Regions from separate parts of the Psychromonas sp. MME1 genome, predicted to be linked through region 3. Evidence: predicted binding sites of a transcription regulator. Region 3 holds the regulator's gene; each other region holds the start of a gene.
The links. Region 3 encodes MetJ, which represses methionine synthesis genes. Its sites were predicted from a motif close to TAGACGTCTAGACGTCTA; they were not measured.
Positions count from the first base shown of each region.

Region 1 (3,183 bases), 480 kb from region 3:
CTTTAATAAACTGATACGAAGTAATAATATTTAATTCCTCCCTATTTATGAAAAAATCTACAACTAGCGTTCTACTCTTACTTTCCACCTTATCACTGTTATAAAAGCGTCAAAATAAAAGATTTTATCCTATTGCCCTCAGGCCTACGAGCTACCTAACGCAACTCCTGATTGGATAACAATCTCACCAAAAAACGATATGAAGTAATAATAATCCCTCCAAAACTGTTTTAAGATAATCAACAAACTCTCACGCTTGTTGCGCTAAAGGTACTCTTTTTTCCTCTACTCTAACATTGTAAGTGTAGTCTTGATTTTCTCTATTGCTACTATTTCAAGTAACTTTAATTAAAATTTCCAAAGCAAGATCACAATTAATTTAATCGCTATTGTGTTTACCAAAATCGTAAGGGGTCACTTGATAAACACAGTAATTTAACCAGTTGCTATAAAGTAAATTACCATGACTTCTCCAAGTCGCCCGTGGTAATTCATTTTCGTCATCATTAGGGTAATAATTAACGGGTAAATTAGGGTTCAATCCCTCATCCAGATCTCGTAAATATTCATTATTTAAGGTATTGGCATCATATTCTGGATGGCCTGTAATAAACACTTGCTGACATTTTGGACTCGCCGCTAAATAGACACCAGCACCGGGGGCATCAGCAAATATCGTTAAATCAGTATGATCTGAAATATACTCCGAATCAAATTCAGCAACACGTGATAATGGCGCCCAAAACTGGTCGTCAAATCCTCGTACTAAAGGATGGTGATGGTTATAAGTCGTATGTTGATAAATACCAGAAAGCTTTGTTTTACGCGTTACTTTTTCTAAATTATATAAATAGTTAAGTGCAGCTTGTGCCGCCCAACATAAAAACATGGTTGAGGTTACATTATGGCGAGACCATTCAACTATCTCTTTAAATTTATCCCAGTAGTAAACCTCTTCAAAGGGAACGCTACCCAAGGGCGCACCTGTGATAATAAAACCATCCCATTTCTGATTTTTGACTCGCTCAAAATCACTATAAAATTTATTTAAATGCTCTGTCGGTGTATTTCTTGATGCGCGCGCATCGACACGAATAAGCTCGATATTAACCTGTAATGGTGTGTTCGAGAGCAAACGCATCAACTGTGTTTCGGTTTCAATTTTCTTTGGCATCAAATTTAAAATCAGCACACGCAATGGACGAATATTCTGGTGACTTGCACGTGATTCAGACATAGTAAAAATATTTTCAGACTTTAAAATGCCCGCCGCAGGCAGATCATCAGGAATACGAATAGGCATATAACCTCCACAGAATAGATGTAATAGTTTTAGACATCTAGAAGTCTAACTCAATATGACCAATACAACAAAGCTTTAAATTTAATGATATTATGAAAAACTATTTAACCTATTTATTAGTAAAGGATTGTCAATGTTTACCACTATGCAAGCTGATTTGAGCAATGCTGACCATGCACAAGCTTATTTAACACTGATGTCTCACTATGCCTCTGATCCTATGGGTGGCGGTGAAGATTTATCTGATTTTGCCAAACAGAATCTGGTTGCTGCACTATTAAAACGGTCTGATATTTTTATTGTTTTAGTCTTTAAGGATAAAACGCCCGCGGCACTATTAACAGCTATCGAAGGATTTTCAACATTTGCCTGCAAACCGCTATTTAATATCCATGATGTCGTAGTGCATAATGATTTTCGCGGTCAAGGGTTAACCTCACTGCTTTTTTCTGAAATAGAGCGCATTGCCCATTCTCGAGATTGCTGCAAAATTACTTTAGAAGTACTAGAAGGAAACGAGATAGCAAAGAAAGCCTATGAAAAACAAGGCTTTTCAGGTTATCAATTAGATCCCGCTTATGGAAGTGCTATTTTTTGGACTAAATCTCTCAACAAATAAATTTAGGTGGGAAGCAAAAGCCTTCCCTGCCTATCAATACGTCTATATATCCACAACAAGCTTACCCCTCGCGATAACATAAAAGCATTCATCGCGATCCAAAGCGCGTGATTACCTTGCCCTGAAAAAAGCAACCAAAAGGGGAAATATACTACGACCAAGGAAAATATCATGCTATTGCGCATCTCTTTAGCGCGTGTCATACCGATGAAGACACCATCAAAAACAAATCCTAACATCGCCGTTATTGGAACAATAATCAACCATGGCAAGTAGTGATTTGCTTCATCTTGCACATGTTTAATGGATGTTATTTGCGCAATAATCCAATCACCATAGCTATAAAAAGCAACAAATTGAATGAGACAAAATAGAAAGGCCCAAAATAAGGTCGCATTGATACTCTGTTTTAATGACGATAAATTACGCTGACCAATACTTTTGCCTATCAATGCCTCTACGGCATAGGCCAAGCCATCCATAGAAAATGAGATGATTAGTAAAAATTGCATTAAAACAGCATTCGCAGAGACAATATCATCACCTAACTTCACCCCTTGCATCGTCATAAAGGCAAAGGTTATCTGCAAACATAGTGTGCGAATAAATATATCCATGTTTAATGTGATAAAGCGTTTTAAGGAGGTGAATTGCATTAATAGATGGTAGGATTTTGTAAGATCTCCCTTTTGGTAGTGCGGTCTAAGTCGCTTAAAAACAAAATAACAACCACACATTAAGGCGATATAATCAGCACTTAATGATGCCCAGGCAACCCCTGCGACTTGCCATTTAAAAACGACAACGAATAAGACACTTAGCAGCATATTAACCAGGTTGGTAACAATCAATAAAAACATGGGGACTTTCGCATTCTGCATGCCTAATAACCACCCCAATAGCACCATATTAACTAATGCCGCAGGCGCACTCCAAACTCGGATATCAAAATATTGGCGCGCATAGCGCAGCACTTGCTCACTGCCATCAACAAAATAAAAAGCAAGTTCAGCAATGGGAAACTGTAATAATAGAATTACCATCGCTAATAGTAATGCGATGGCTATTGATTGCATTAATAAACGTAAAATAAGTGAAAAATCATTTGCCCCATAGGCCTGTGCAACTAAACCTGTCGTCGACATTCGTAAAAATACTAATATCCAAAACAGCAGCGTAACAATCATGGAGCCGACAGCAACCCCCGCCAAATAATATGATTCAGGCAGATGCCCTATAACCATAGTATCCACCAGTCCAA
Region 1 covers NZ_CP160906.1:3,268,028-3,271,210, reverse strand. The annotation lists gene metA (homoserine O-succinyltransferase) at 380-1,303, opposite strand; gene AB2N10_RS15005 (GNAT family N-acetyltransferase) at 1,437-1,922, shown strand; gene AB2N10_RS15000 (MATE family efflux transporter) at 1,925-3,183, opposite strand, start outside.
Region 1: metA (homoserine O-succinyltransferase) is a predicted target of MetJ. The motif match lies at 1,334-1,351, and genes of this name have one in related genera.

Region 2 (3,183 bases), 1.2 Mb from region 3:
CATCTAATGCTGCATTGGGCGTAATATAATCAGAAAAAATAATTAGTTTAACGTCTAAACCATATTTCTCCTTGGCCACTTTTGCTGCCACTTCTGCAACTTGTGCCTCTGAGCCAGCAATAACCCCCACCGTAATTTTAGAATGATCGACCACGGGCTCTGCCGACTCTTTCTCGCCACATCCCGTAAGTGCTAATGTCGATGCTAAACCTAGCACGGTAAAAATGCTTTTAAGATTAAAATTCATAGTGTTGCTCCTTTTAGGGTATACCCTATTTTTGTAGTTTTAGTTGTAATAAAAGCGCTTAGCGATGATCAACATGCTTAACTAAATAATCACCGACAGATTGAATGAGTTGTACCAAAATCACCAAAATAACAACGGTTATCAGCATCACTGAGCCATCAAAGCGTTGGTAACCGTAACGAATACCAACGTCACCAAGGCCACCGCCACCAACCGTTCCCGCCATCGCCGAATAACCTACTAACGTAACGAGGGTGATCGTCGCTGCATTAATGATACCGGGAAGCGCCTCTGGTAATAGTACTTTAGTGATAATCTGCGCAGGTTTAGCGCCCATCGCCTGAGCTGCTTCAATCAACCCCGACGGCACCTCAAGTAACGCCCCTTCAACAAGACGCGCAATGAATGGAATCGCAGCAATAGTGAGAGGGACAATCGCCGCTGCCGTGCCAATTGAGCTACCAACCAGAAAACGAGTAAACGGAATAATAGCGACCAACAAAATAATAAAGGGGATAGAACGCCCCATATTAACCACGGTTGACAATATTTTATTAAGCGCATGATTTTCTAATAGGCCTGATTTTTTACTTAAATGTAATAAAATACCGAGCGGAATACCAAATAAAAAACCCACGAATCCAGAAGTAAACACCATGGCTAATGTTTGCCCTAGCGCGTCCACTAATAGTGCGATAAGGCGATCATTGTTAGCCCACCAGCTAAAAATTGAATCAAGCGACATATCCTAATACCTCTATTTCTATGTTGTGCTCTTTAAGAAAAGCGATTGCTTTATCTGCATCTTCTTCTGTGCCGAAAAATTCCGCTAACATAAGACCAAATTTAACCCCACCAACGTAATCCATATTTGAACTAAGAATACTAATATCAATATTAAATAGTCGCGCAACTTGGCTGATCAATGGCGCATCAACGGAAGCGCCTGTAAATTCTAAACGGACTAATGGGTAACTATTTTCAGTACGAGCTGCTAATAGGCGTTCGCTGTAATCGATAGGTATCGAAAGATCTAATGTCGAACGAATAAAATCACGTGCTAAAGCACTTTTTGGGTGGGCGAAAATATCGCCAACCGCGCCCTGTTCAACTAATTTGCCACCGCCAATAATGGCAACTTCACTACAAATTCCTTTGACCACGGCCATCTCATGCGTGATGAGTAAAATAGTCAGGTTTAATTCTTTATTGATCTTTTTAAGAAGCTCTAATATGGACTGTGTCGTCGCGGGATCAAGCGCACTGGTTGCCTCATCGCAAAGTAATACTTTAGGATCAGAGGCTAAAGCGCGGGCAATCGCAACACGTTGTTTTTGCCCTCCACTTAAATTAGCAGGATAGGTATCACGCTTATCACTCAGCCCCACCAGCGCCAACAGGCTCTCGACCTTAGCCTTTATCGTTTTTTTATTTACCCCCGCCAATTTTAAAGGGAGGCTAATATTATCAAAAACAGTACATGATGAAAGCAGGTTAAAATGTTGAAATATCATGCCTATTTTACGACGCGTTAATGTCAATTGCTGATTAGAAAGTGCAGTTAAATCAATCCCATCGACGATAACCTGACCACTACTTGGCCGCTCTAATAAATTCACACAACGAATTAAAGTACTTTTACCTGCACCAGAGGAGCCAATAACGCCATATATACAACCTTCAGCGATATTAAGATTAATATCGCTAAGCGCATGGATAGCTTTATCTCCCTGATAAAAAACTTTATTTACACTTTTTATTTCTATCATCAAATGTCCTGAATTTAATTAAGAGTCGATTACTGTTATGTTTGTCATCATCGCAAAGCGGGACATGAGTACATAAATAAAAACCGATAGTAAGACGTCTAGACGTCCAAGTCAATCAATGCTTAGCAACTAAGTAAAATTTTATAATTTCATGGACGCAACGCCCTTTTACTTGATGATCTTTTTATGGGCAGTAACATCGAGCATTACAATCAGTGATGTTTGCTTCACATTTATTAAACAGTCGCGGGTTAATAGTAGTCATGCCTTTAACGATATGACCAATTTAAGTGAGGGAAATAAATGGATGATTGCCACTGACAAGGCATACCGAGGTAAGATGGGAATCTCTGTTCGGACACTATTTTACTTCTATAAATCCCCCCTTTGAGATAACATAAAGGCAGAGAAATACCTTTTATATTTCACTCAATTTTCTACTTAGCATCCCCCCATTACATTAACCGGGCTATCGCTAAGCATCATTTATAAACAGCAAGAGCAAAGCATGAAAAAATACCTTTTATTAACAGTGATAATCGCATTGTTTTTAATAGGATGGACCCTTATCAATAACCAAGATGGTGAAAATAAAAACAAGCAAACCAACACCGCTTCGCCAACACATTCCGTGGAAGTCGTACGCGTTGATAAACAGGTATTACATGAAAAAGTCCCCCTATTAGGGACGGTATTTGCGATTAATTCCATCGAGGTTAAACCTGAATCCGAAGGGAAAATAAAATCGATTCATGTTAAATCTGGTCAAATGATAGAAAAAGGCAGTGTGATGGTGGAACTCGATGATCGCCACCAACTTGCTGTTGTCAATCGTGAGCAGGCGCGCTTAGTTGACTACCAACGCCAATATAACAACTATCGGGCCCTTTTTAAAACCGGGGCGGTAACACAAGCAACACTAGAAAGTGCTGAAACACAATGGCTTATTCAACAAGCCGAATTGTCATTAGCAAAAGCAGCTTTACAAGATAAAACCATCGTAGCACCCTTTTCTGGGAAACTAGGCTTAGTTGATTTAAGTCGCGGTCAATTGGTTACACCGAATACGGTATTAACCACCCTTGATGATGCGTCACAATTACGTCTTAACGTACCTATCGCAGCTCGCCACATTAATTTACTAAAAGAAAAACAACAAGTTAAAAT
Region 2 covers NZ_CP160906.1:1,625,846-1,629,028, forward strand. The annotation lists gene AB2N10_RS07450 (MetQ/NlpA family lipoprotein) at 1-247, opposite strand, end outside; gene AB2N10_RS07455 (methionine ABC transporter permease) at 306-992, opposite strand; gene metN (methionine ABC transporter ATP-binding protein MetN) at 982-2,016, opposite strand; gene AB2N10_RS07465 (efflux RND transporter periplasmic adaptor subunit) at 2,525-3,183, shown strand, end outside.
Region 2: metN (methionine ABC transporter ATP-binding protein MetN) is a predicted target of MetJ. The motif match lies at 2,108-2,125, and genes of this name have one in related genera.

Region 3 (3,183 bases):
GTTATTTACTCCTGGAGCTAATGCGAGCCAAGCTTTTATATTAAATTCGATATCATCCATAAATCTTATTCTTTGTTTTAATGACGAGTTACAAGCTGTAGCATAGCAAGGTAGTAAATCTACCATCAATCATGCATTGCTACTCGCGATATGATCAAAAAAAGATTAATTGCTGCTGATACTGTTACTTTGCCAATAAAAACATACAATAACCCTACTCGTAGCAGTTGAATTACGATTCATTAACGAAATAACAGACAAATTAATAGATTAAATAATAGGGGCGTCATGATTGATTTTTCTAAGGATCCATTAACGGCATTACAAGCAAAAAATGAAGCACAAAAATTGGCCTTTTCCCCAATTGTTTTTCATGCTGCTCGCACGTTACGAGATCTCGGCATTTTAACGGTATTAGATAACGCTCAGTCACAAGGGTTAAGTGCGACAGAAATAAGTCGGCAAACGAATGTTTCTGAATATGGCGTAAAAGTGTTATTAGAAATGGCATTAAGTGCCCATATCGTTACATGGGAGAAACCCAATTACGTTATTGCTAACCTAGGGTATTTCCTATTACACGACAAAATGACGCGTATTAACTTAGATTTCACGGCGGATGTTTGTTATGCCGCGATGATGCATTTAACCGAATCGATACAAAAGGGCGTTCCTGCGGGTTTAAAGGAGCTGGGTAATTGGGCAAACATTTATGAAGGTTTATCCATTTTGCCTGGGAAAGCGAAAAAAAGCTGGTTTGAATTCGACCATTTCTACTCAGATAGAGCTTTCCCTATTCTTTTGCAAACCATATTTAAAGATAAACCTAAGCGTATCTTTGATATTGGCGGCAACACCGGGAGATGGTCTTTACAATGCGTTAATTATGATAGTGATGTCGAAATGACGATTATTGATTTGCCACAGCAGATTGAAATGGCGATGAAAAACGTAAAAGCACAAGGTTTTGCAGATCGCATAAAAGGTTACCCCATGAATATGCTCGATAAACACCTCGCTTTACCAACGGGCGCTGATATTTGGTGGATGAGTCAATTTCTAGATTGTTTTTCTCCTATGGAGATACTTAGTATTTTACAACGAGTACGTAATGCCATGAGTAAACAGGCTAAATTGTATATTTTAGAGCTGTTCTGTGATGCTCAGAAATATGAAGCGGCAACATTAAGCTTAAATGCAACGTCATTATATTTTACCTGTCTTGCTAATGGGAATAGTCGCTTTTATCGCAGTGAAGATTTCTTGGAGATAGTTGAGGCCGCAGGATTTGTTGTGGTGAAACGTAGTGATGATATCGGTTTGGGGCATACCCTGCTTGAGTTACAGGTAAATTAATGGGGAAAATTTCTCATTCTCTGCTGTTGAACCACATGGCGGACATCTAGCCATCTTGATGTGCGGATTGCCAAAAATCACAACACACGTTAAAATGCCCCATAAAAACTATGGGGTCTTAAACATGTCTACAAAATGGAACGGTGAATACATCAGCCCTTATGCTGAACACGGTAAAAAAAGTGAGCAAGTTAAAAAGGTAACCGTCTCAATTCCCACCAAAGTTTTGAAAATACTGACCGATGAGCGAACGCGTCGTCAAGTAAACAACCTGCGCCATGCAACCAATAGCGAATTGCTTTGTGAAGCATTTTTGCATGCCTATACGGGGCAGCCTTTGCCGAAAGATGAAGACCTAGATAAAAATCAAGATGCAGATAAAGTAACAACTGAATAATAATGTTCCATATTTAAAAAACTAGCTCGCTTTATCTCGTCGTTGATTGTCTGTTGCTATGTCGTTGTAGACAAATAGAGAATTACCTTTCATTTTTTTAGCCATTGATTTCGCGTATGTGGTTAATACGGCAACATCGTGATGCGTTTTACAAATGGGCGGTGGTAAACTTACGCAACCTATGGATAAACTCAAAAGCGGGTGGAATTGTTTATTACCTTCGCGATCTTCACCTAATATTCCGCCCTTTAGTAGATCTTCTGGTTGGTAGCGATCGCGAACCCAGTTAGCGAACTTGTTGAGTATTTTCTGGCATTTTTTTTGCCAAGAATCAGAGGATAGAATTAAAATAAAATCATCTCCACCAATGTGGCCAATAAAGTCATCACGATCAGTAATAACCTCTCTTAAAATATCTGCAACGCCAAGGATTATTTGGTCACCTTTTTCATAACCATAATAGTCATTGTATGGCTTGAAATGGTCTAGATCGATGTAACAGACCGCAACGGGTATTTGCTCTTTAATCCGTAGATCTAATCTTTTACTGATGGGGACATTACCAGGTAACAAAGTGAGTGGATTGGCATAGCGCGCATTATCGATTTGTAGATTAGTGATCTCCTTAAGAAGGTCAATAATGGAGCCAACGCCTTGGTATTCTCCATTACTTACAATAATAAATTCCAGTGCTTTTTTACTTCTAACTTGATCGCTAATTAACATACTGGCTTGTTCAATCGGTAAATTATTCTCTAATATCAGAACATGCCGATCAACGAGCGATGTTATTTTGTTTTTGCCTGATAATTCTCGCCCGTATTTTGAAAAAAATAAATTTGTTAGGCTGTTACGGCGAATTAAGCCAATCGGTATATTATTATCAAGCACTGGAATGCTATCTAAGTCTGGTGCTTGCTTAAACAAATCCGCACACGTTTCTACACTTGTTGAAACGTTAATTGCATCGATATATTGCAATAAATCACCGACTTTTTTTGATGAAATAAGCCTGTTTTTACTTCTTTTGGTGACTCGCCTATCACTGAAAAAATGGTTCTCTACCTTTTGGATGGGGAGCGGCTCTGGGTGACTAAAATAATAACCTTGGCAAAATGGTAAGCCAATTTTTTCTATAAATTGAAATTCATCGACTGTTTCAATACCCTCGGCAATCACCTTACAATCTAGCTCTTGAGCAATATTTTTTATCGAGCGTACAAATTGCTGTTTTACTTTATCGTTATCAATATCACACATAAAGTGGCAATCAATTTTAACAAAATCGGGGCGCAACTCATACCACATACGAAGTCCAGAGTAACCCGAGCCTAAATCATCCATGGCAATTTCAAAGCCCATCTCCTTATAATGCTTTAATGCATCTCGAACTAGTTCATAATTCTCTAAGGGACTGTGTTCAGTTAATT
Region 3 covers NZ_CP160906.1:2,783,787-2,786,969, reverse strand. The annotation lists gene AB2N10_RS12820 (beta-ketoacyl synthase chain length factor) at 1-60, opposite strand, end outside; gene AB2N10_RS12815 (methyltransferase) at 289-1,356, shown strand; gene metJ (met regulon transcriptional regulator MetJ) at 1,481-1,753, shown strand; gene AB2N10_RS12805 (GGDEF domain-containing protein) at 1,775-3,183, opposite strand, start outside.

Region 4 (3,183 bases), 370 kb from region 3:
AATTTAATTAAATTACGCTGTAGATGTGCCGTTGCTGCGCTCTTTCCTCGTTGATTAAAGAGGTAACTTGGGCGCTGAAAAGAGCGATTAAAAAAGCACTCAGCTAAAATGAAACATGTTTCACCTTTAACTTGCAGTGCTTTTTTATCTTCGTTACTGACCATAAAAGAGTTGGTTATCTCTCTTAAAATGCGGCAGCTTTCAGATCTTCAACTTTATTCAGTGCTTCCCAAGGAAACTCATTTCGACCAAAGTGACCATAGGCTGCCGTCGCTTGGTAAATTGGCTGGATAAGATCTAACATTTCGATTAACCCGTATGGGCGTAAATCAAAATGTTCACGGATAAGTTGAATGATCAGCTCTTTCTTCACTTTTTCTGTGCCGAAAGTCTCAACACTAATTGAGGTCGGCTCTGCAACACCAATAGCATAGGAAACTTGTATTTCACAACGATCCGCAAGACCAGCCGCAACGATATTCTTGGCAACATAACGTGCAGCATAAGCAGCACTACGGTCAACCTTAGAAGGATCTTTACCAGAGAATGCACCGCCGCCATGTCGCGCAGTACCACCGTAAGTATCAACGATAATTTTACGTCCAGTTAAACCACAGTCGCCAACAGGGCCACCAATAACAAAACGACCCGTTGGGTTTATGAAGTATTTAGTCTGCTCTGTTAATAGATCTGCTGGTAATACAGGTTTGATGATCTCTTCCATTACCGCTTCAATCAAATCAGATTGCTTAATACCTTCAGAGTGCTGTGTGGATAATACGACGGCATCGATACCAACAATTTTGCCATTATCATAGGCAAAGGTTACTTGGCTTTTTGCGTCAGGACGCAGCCATGGCAATGTTTGATTTTTGCGAACTTCTGCTTGGCGTTTCACTAAACGGTGAGCATAAGTGATAGGGGCTGGCATATAGACTTCTGTTTCATTGGTTGCATAACCAAACATAAGTCCCTGATCGCCGGCTCCTTGCTCATGTGGATCACTACGATCAACACCTTGATTAATATCAGGCGACTGTTTACCCACTACGTTAAGGACTGCACAAGAATCGGCATCAAATCCCATTTCAGAGCTGGTGTAACCAATATCACGTACCGTGTTACGAGTGATCTCTTCAATATCAACCCATGCATCGGTAGTGATTTCACCACCCACCATCACCATACCTGTTTTGACATAGGTTTCACAGGCAACACGTGCTTTTTTATCTTGTTTTAAAATGGCATCAAGTACCGCATCGGAAATTTGATCGGCGATTTTATCTGGATGACCTTCAGAAACGGATTCTGAAGTGAATAAGTCACGTGACATATGGACTCCTAAAATGAGATGAGTGTAATTATTTTAGATGTTTTTACATCTAGACGTCTATAATACATTTTTCTGTGATGAAAAACACCCTTTTATTTAACTTCACGAATAGGATGAAGCGCTTGGTTATTTTACGCCGACACTTTTTCTTGTTGACTTTGCATCTTGAAGTATCATGGGTATATACTAGCGCCTCATTTTTCTATTTCGGCTGTATTCATTTTAGCTCTTGAGTTCTATATATGACTTTTTTTATCCGCCTAAAAGCATTTTTACTTTCATTTGTTTCATTTATCAATAACTTACCAAAAAAACATTTTTTTGCTTTAATTATATTGTTTGTTTTTTTATTGGTCATTTCTTTTATGCCGATGCAAAGGGTTAAAGACAAAAGTATTAAAAGACAATTGAAATTGCCATCTATTAGTCAAAATGTTGCCGAGCCTAGCTCAACAAAATTACAAACCAAGGCAAGTTTAGAGCCCGCTGAAGGAGTGGCTGCGGAATATGTTGATACACTGCCAAATCCGCTCGGTTATAGAGAAGTACAAATTGAAATAGAAAAGGGCGATACACTTAGTGCGATATTTGAAAAAGAGGGGTTGTCAGCGGCATTACTACAAGAACTCCTTGAGGTCGATAGACAGTATTTACGTTTAGATAACTTATTACCTGGTCAGCAAATTTACTTACTAATTTCGCCTGATAATAAATTAATGGCTTTGAAGGTCATTATTGATCTGGCTAATACATTGACCTTTACACTTAAGGATAATGAGTATGTTGCCCTGTTAGAAACGAAACAAGGTGAGTGGCAAAATAGTTCATATGAAGGGTCAATAACAGGTAGTTTTTATAATAATGCAATAGATGCAGGGCTGACCTCAGGGCAGATTCAACAGATATCAGATGCACTACAGGACCGGATTGATTTTCGCCGTCAGCTGCAAGCAGGAGATACCTTTAATGTGTTGGTATCTAAGCAGTATATCGATGGTCAGTATAGCTTAGATAGTGAAGTGCTAGCGGTTATCATCAACACCCGTCGACAAACCTATACGGCATTCCTTAATGAAGATGGGCGTTATTACGATCAACAGGGACGCGGTTTGAATAAAGCTTATAAACGTGTACCACTTAAGCAAAAATATCGTATTAGCTCCAACTTTAATCCAAAACGTTTACACCCTGTAACGAAAAAAGTCAGACCCCATAATGGTACCGATTTTGCCGTGCCAACTGGTACAAAAGTCTACTCAATTGGCGATGGCGTTGTCGAGCGAGTGGGGTATCATGCTGCTGCTGGTAACTATGTGGTGATAAAACTTGGACGTAAATACACCACGCGCTTTTTACATTTAAGTAAAATATATGTGCATAAAGGGCAGCATGTTAAAATGGGAGAGTTAGTTGCTAAAAGTGGTAATACAGGCCGTTCAACCGGACCTCATTTGCATTACGAATTCCATGTCTACAACAGACCCGTTGATGCTATGCGTGTCGATTTACCGTTATCTCAAGAGGTACCTAAAAAACAGATGAAGGTATTTGAGCAACGAAGAGACCTATTTTTAAAAGAGTTGGGTTTAGCATCCATTTAATTGCACGAGTTGCTTAAGTCGTACTATTATTTTATATAGCAATCATTAATTTCAGGGTAGATCATTATGTTATTAGAAAGTGATGCTTACAAGGCATGTGTTGGTTATTTTGCTGACAACCTAGATATTTTTGAAGGTCAAATTAATTCAGAGGAAGGTGATATCATCGCAGATATCGTCTCAGATCAAGTCGTTGATATGTTGTTATGCTTTTGCCAACAGCAACCGCACTTGAGTAATGAAACGCGC
Region 4 covers NZ_CP160906.1:2,412,266-2,415,448, reverse strand. The annotation lists gene AB2N10_RS11070 (SprT family zinc-dependent metalloprotease) at 1-164, opposite strand, end outside; gene metK (methionine adenosyltransferase) at 185-1,333, opposite strand; gene AB2N10_RS11060 (peptidoglycan DD-metalloendopeptidase family protein) at 1,576-2,934, shown strand; gene AB2N10_RS11055 (DUF3802 family protein) at 3,001-3,183, shown strand, end outside.
Region 4: metK (methionine adenosyltransferase) is a predicted target of MetJ. The motif match lies at 1,376-1,393, and genes of this name have one in related genera.